Prochlorococcus marinus CUG1417: one gene and its partner. The main gene of each other region encodes a partner of the protein of the gene in region 2 in a complex. Links are inferred from orthologs where the notes say so. Each region holds a gene or a part of one and is shown on either strand. Other genes may lie near its edges.

The links.
Region 1: the proteins of accD (region 2) and accC are in contact, whole or in part, in a solved structure (PDB 8UXZ), measured with the Escherichia coli proteins. The link is inferred for Prochlorococcus marinus CUG1417 from one-to-one orthologs.

The regions. Positions count from the first base shown.
Region 1 is NZ_JAAORN010000001.1:65,574-68,722, reverse strand. Bases 274-3,085 are described here. They hold accC (acetyl-CoA carboxylase biotin carboxylase subunit), read right to left. Parts: upstream 2,449-3,085; coding sequence 1,099-2,448; downstream 274-1,098. Other genes in these bases: HA140_RS00315 (glycosyl transferase), read left to right, coding at 2,795-3,085; HA140_RS00330 (YggT family protein), read left to right, coding at 776-1,081; psbX (photosystem II reaction center X protein), read right to left, coding at 501-686; HA140_RS00340 (Ycf66 family protein), read right to left, coding at 274-420. In the rest of the region: more of HA140_RS00340, read right to left, coding at 1-273; more of HA140_RS00315, read left to right, coding at 3,086-3,149. UniProt on the Escherichia coli protein: This protein is a component of the acetyl coenzyme A carboxylase complex; first, biotin carboxylase catalyzes the carboxylation of the carrier protein and then the transcarboxylase transfers the carboxyl group to form malonyl-CoA.
Region 2 is NZ_JAAORN010000001.1:727,027-730,244, forward strand. The notes cover bases 128-3,008. They hold accD (acetyl-CoA carboxylase, carboxyltransferase subunit beta), read right to left. Parts: upstream 2,069-3,008; coding sequence 1,187-2,068; downstream 128-1,186. Other genes in these bases: HA140_RS04155 (Gfo/Idh/MocA family protein), read right to left, coding at 128-790; HA140_RS04160 (hypothetical protein), read right to left, coding at 793-1,185; HA140_RS04170 (phosphoribulokinase), read right to left, coding at 2,208-3,008. Also shown: more of HA140_RS04155, read right to left, coding at 1-127; more of HA140_RS04170, read right to left, coding at 3,009-3,104; leuB (3-isopropylmalate dehydrogenase), read right to left, coding at 3,194-3,218.

The DNA of each region.
Region 1 (3,149 bases), 660 kb from region 2 along the record:
CTCTTCAAATTCGTCTTCTTGAGGTTTAAATCTTCTTGATGGCCTTTCAGCCTCTTCAAACCTATCGTAATCTTGATTAAATCGACTTCTAGAATTTCTAGGCACATCAGCAATAGGATCATCATCAAAATAAGATGACCTTCTAGCTTGATCAGTAGCGACTCCCCTCAATCGCACACTTTCATATGCAAAAAAAACTGTGGTTCCTGCCAACAAAAACTGACCAAACTGAAGTATGGGATCTAACCTCCAGCCTTGAAAAAATAATATTCCCCCGCACAAAAGTCCTATTGCTGCAAAGAAAACATCATAATCTCTTGCTAATGCAGGTTTAAAAGACCTTAAAAAATAAAGGCCTCCACCACATACAGCGAGGACAATACCAACAATACTGGCCCAGTTGAGACTAGCATTGACCACATTCTTTCTCCAAAATATTATTTTTAAAAGGGTTACTTAAATCCCCTATATATATAGTGTACTTAAAACTTCTATAAAAACTAGCGTCTTCCAGTAGAAGTACGATCGAGAGAATCTTTCTGACTGACAAAAATTAAAAATGCAGTGGCTGGAATAACGATAAGTAAAGCGGCGGCAATAAAACTACCTATCATTCCAACTGCGGAATTATTTGCAACTTCAGCAGAAAAATCTGCGGCTAGTAATAAATTTGAGATTTGAAACACTTTTTAGATATTAAATTCTCAATTTATAATACGAATTAAATACGTTTCAATGGGTTATTTATTAAGATGAGTTAAATAATTGTGATTTCTTGGTTGTTAACTCTCTTCAAATTTTAGATATTAGTTTAGGAATTTCTCTCTCATATCTAACTATAGTTTTTCTAATAAGATTAATACTTACGTGGTACCCAAAAATTGATTTAAGTAAAGGTTTATGGTTATTAATTTCAATACCATCAAGCTCCATTCTTAATTTAACAAGAAAACTAATTCCTCCTATTGGAGGTGTTGATGTTGGACCCGTAATTTGGATCGGAGTTATAAGCTTTTTAAGGGAAATTTTAGTCGGTCAGCAAGGGCTCATAAAACTTGCATTACATTCTCATATTTCATAGAAATAATTAATTATTTATCAGTAATTTGGCAATAATTCTTCTTCTACATATTTAGTGTGTATCTTACCCTGCTTAAATTTAGATTTATTCAGTAAAGTTAGATGAAAGTTTATTGTTGTAGGAATACCAGTGACCGCACATTCATTTAAAGCCCTATTCATGCGTTTAATTGCTGTATTACGATCTTTTCCCCAGACTATTAATTTACCAATTAATGAGTCATAGAAAGGAGGTATTTCATAGCCTGTATACACATGGCTATCCACCCTTACACCAGGGCCACCAGGAGGAAGCCACCCAGTTATTTTTCCAGGTGATGGTCGGAAATTGTGAGAAGGATCTTCAGCATTGATTCTACATTCAATGGCATGACCATTTAATTGAATATCATCCTGATTAAATTCCAAATTTGCTCCGCTTGCGATTTTAATTTGCTCTGCTATTAAATCAACTCCTGTAACCATTTCAGTAACTGGATGTTCAACTTGAATCCTAGTATTCATCTCCATAAAATAAAAATTATCATCATCATCAACTAAAAATTCAACTGTCCCCGCTCCTTCGTAGCCGATACTTTTTGCAGCAGCAATAGCTGCGTTCCCCATTTTTTTTCTTAGCTCAGTGTTAATTGCAGGACTGGGAGACTCTTCTAGCAACTTCTGATGTCTTCTTTGAACTGAACAATCTCGCTCTCCTAAATGAACTACATTACCCGACCTGTCGGCCAAAATTTGAATTTCTACATGTCTTGGCTTCTTAATAAATTTCTCCATATATAGACCATCGTTACCAAAAGCTGCTTCTGCTTCGCCTTGAGCTGCTTTAAACATTTTTTCTAGATTATCAGAGTTTTCAACCAACCTCATACCTCTTCCACCTCCTCCAGCAGTCGCTTTAATAATTACTGGATAGCCAATATCATCTGCCAATTTATAAGCCTCATCAACATTTGATAACAAGCCTTTACTACCAGGTACTGTTGGAACTCCAACTGCTTCCATTGTTTCTTTAGCTGTAGATTTATCTCCCATAGATCTAATAGCTTTAGGAGATGGGCCAATAAAAACTATGCCGTGATCATTACACATCTCAGCAAATTTATCATTTTCCGCAAGAAATCCATAACCTGGATGAATAGCATCAACTCCTCTCGATGTAGCAGCAGCAAGTATATTTGGAATATTTAAATAACTCTTATTACTTAATGAATCTCCGACGCAAACCGCCTCATCAGCAAGCTGAACATGCAATGCTTTTTTATCTACAGTGCTAAAAACTGCAACGGTTGCAATACCTAGTTCTCTACAACTTCTGACAATTCGTAAAGCTATTTCTCCACGATTAGCAATTAAAACTTTTTCAACCATTATGAAAATAAAATTGAAGAAATGAAATGACTTAAAATAAAAAATTATTTGCCAAAATATTAAACAAAATTTTTTAGTGATCAGAGGACATTTTTTACAATACAACCTAAAACGTTATATATGTATAAATATTTGTTTTATGCAATAGAAAAATTATTCATAATATTCAAAAAAACTCTTTTCGAACTAAATGCTTATTTCAGCCAATAATGTATGATATTTTTAAGGTTTAGGCATCGCCCGGTTGCTGAAAACCCTTTGCGGACGTGGCGGAATTGGTAGACGCGCACGTCTAAGGAGCGTGTGGCTTCGGCCTTGCGAGTTCAAGTCTCGCCGTCCGCATTTAATGTATTCTGGTTTAACTGCAATGAAAAAAAAATCAGTTGCAGTAGTTATAATTTCCAATGGTCCTGGTGAATTGACTACATGGGTAAATCCTGTAGTGGATGAGCTTAACAAAATAAATAAATCACTATGTGATGACGATAAACCCGATCTCACCCTTAGGTTAGTCCTTGTTCCCTGCCCAAATGCCACTGGTAAAGAGTTTTTAGTTGCAAAGTCATGGAATAAATTCGAATTAATTACAAAATCCAAAAGTTTTTGGAAATTATTAATAAAGCCACATTCTTTTGCTAACTGGCCAAAAAAAGGGGTGGTTATTTTCCTTGGTGGGGATCAATTTTGGAGCATTTTATTAG
Region 2 (3,218 bases):
TTTCTAAACTAAAACCTCTACCGTTTTTAGAAATCGATGATAATGATACCTGACATGGAATAAGATTCGAGCTGTAGTTTGATATTTCTATATTCGCTAAACATACATCTTCACTAGTAACATCATTTAAATCAGATGAATTAGGTAAAGGTCTTTTTTTTATTGATGTTGCTAACTTGCCAGTCACGCTTATTGCTTCTCCAAAAAACCAATTCAACATATCGAATGCATGAGTACCCAAGGCGCCAATAACTCCTCCACCTTTTTCTTCCAATGAATACCAATTCCAGGATCTTTTGGGATCGGATCTACTGCCCATTAACCAATCTAATTTGACTAAATATATATCTCCTAAGATATTTTCATCAATAAGTTTTTTTGTCTGAAGGAAAAGAGGTACTGCTCTATATTCAAAATCAACACATACGCTTAAATTATTTATCAAAGATAATCTTTGAAGCTCTTCAATTTCTGAGGAGGATATTGAAACGGGTTTTTCTAAGAACAAATTTTTATTATTCTCAAGAGCTTGTTTCGCTAACTTGAATCTTGATTCAGGAGGGGTGGCAATAATAATTCCATCAATTTTTGGAGATTTAACTAAGTCTTCCCAATTATGAAAAAAATCTAAGCCCGTTTCTTTTTCTAATATCGATTTTTGCTTTTTCTCGTAATGATAAATAGCTACAGGAGTTAAGTGATCAGAATGCTTTAATGCCTCTAAATGAACTTTTTTCCCAAACCCCAGTCCAGCGATTGCTATTTTTAATTTTTTATTTTTTGTATTCATTTTTATCCATCAATAAACTCTAAACAGCTATTTTCAATAACAACATCTAAGAGTTCATCATTATTAGAAGTTTGCCATTTTGAATTGAATTGAGGAATTCCATTTATTGATGTATCTTTGAACTTCTTTTCATTACAATTGATTCTCATTACATAAAGTGATAACTCTCCATCATCATCAGAATTAGTTGGATTCTTAAAGAACTTTGTTAATACACTTATTTCCCCATTTGGGTGAGGCTTAATACTCCCTTTATCAAGCCATTCTTTCCCATCATTATTCTCTTTAAGGAGAACCCAATCAACATTTCCTAACGCATATGAATAGGAGGCAAAGTTAAAAATAAAGAGTAAAAGGCTTAAAGAAAAATAAAATAAATTAGAAATTATTCTCATTTTATATATTTGCTTCTGCAAGTTCTTTTACTCCATGGATCTTTAAAATTTTAGTCAAAGTAGTCTTGAGATCTTTCCTTTTCACTATTACATCAACAAAACCATGCTCAAGAAGATATTCAGCTGTTTGAAAATTATCGGGTAATTTTTCTCTTAATGTTTGTTCAATAACCCTTCTTCCCGCAAATCCAATAAGTGCTTTAGGTTCCGCCAAAATCAAATCACCTAACATCGCAAAGCTAGCTGTTACCCCTCCAGTGGTTGGATGAGTTAACAATGGCATATATAGGAGATTTTTCTCTTTATGTTTTTTTAGTGCTCCAGAAATTTTTGCCATTTGCATGAGACTTAACATACCTTCTTGCATCCTTGCCCCACCTGATGCACAAACAATAAGAATTGGGTAATTTTCTAAAGTTGCTCTCTCAATTATCCTTGTAATTTTTTCACCAACTACTGAACCCATAGATCCTCCCATAAACCTAAAATCCATAACAGCTAATGCTAAAGGCATTGTATTTACTGAACAAAAACCTGTTATGACACCATCTCTTAAACCTGTACCTGCTTGACTTTCCTTAATTCGATCAGCATAAGACCTTCTATCTTTAAAACCTAAAGGATCTGTAGGACTTAGTGAACTATCAAATTCTTTGAATGAATTTTTATCAGCAATTATATTTATCCTTTCATCACTATTAATTCTATTATGGTGACCACAATTACTACAAACATTGAAATTTGAAATTAGGTCTTTTCTATAGGCTACTTGCGAACACTCTGAACATTTAACCCACAAACCATCTCCTTCATCAGTATCTTGGGAAACTTTCCCAACAAATTGATCTTTACGCCTTGCGGCAAACCAGTCGATTAATGACACAACGTTTCCTTTTTTTCTATTTAAATCTAAGTTAGGTACTTTTATCAAGAAAGATATATAAATATTTGAGATTTTCTAAATTAGAAACTCCTTAAAAGTTAAAAATATAATTATTTGAGTTAATAATCGAAATTAATTATTATTTATTTTTCTCCTCAATCATTTTATGAATTATTGGAGTAAGAATTAGCTCCATTGCGAAACCCATTTTTCCACCATTTACAACGATACTTGTTGGACTTGACATAAATGAATCGTTAATCATTCCAAGCAAGTATTGAAAATCAATACCCCATTTCTCTCTTGCCCCCTTTCTGAAATGTATGATCACAAAGCTCTCATCAGGAGTTGGGATATTTCTGCATATGAAAGGATTTGAAGTGTCAATTGTGGGTATTCTTTGGAAATTAATATCGGTTTTGCTGAATTGTGGGCAGATATGATTTATATAATCAGGCATTCTTCTCAATATCGTATCCACAATGGTTTCCGCTGAGTAACCTCTTTCTGCGTTATCTCTATGGATTTTTTGAATCCACTCTAAATTTGTTATTGGAACAACGCCAACAAGTAAATCAGCATAAGACGCCACATTGTATCCATCACCTTCTACCCCGCCATGCAAACCTTCATAAAAAAGTACGTCTGTCCCTTCAGGAATATCTTCCCATGGAGTAAATTGCCCAGGTTCTAGGGATGTTCCAAGTCTTGTGTTATGTTCTTCTGCTTCTTCAAGACTATGTAGATAATATCTTTTCTTTCCTCCTCCAGTTTCACCATAGATTTTAAAAAGTTCTTCTAACTTGTCAAAAAGATTAGCCTCTGGACCAAAATGAGAGAAATTTTCACCTTTTGCAAGAGCCTCTGCCATAGCTTTTTTCATAGGCATTCTTTCAAATCTGTGGTAACTATCGCCTTCTACAACTGCGGGAACAATATCTTCTCTGGCAAAAATATGCTCAAAGGCTCTTTTTACTGTACTTGTTCCTGCTCCTGAAGATCCTGTTACAGCGACTACTGGATGACGTTTTGACATTTTTTAAAAACAATATCTAATGATTCTGACAGGTCATATGCCAACTTTATGTTTTACTTAAAAATATTTTTTTATTTATTAATTTTTTTTTAAATTTCATCCATTATTTTATCT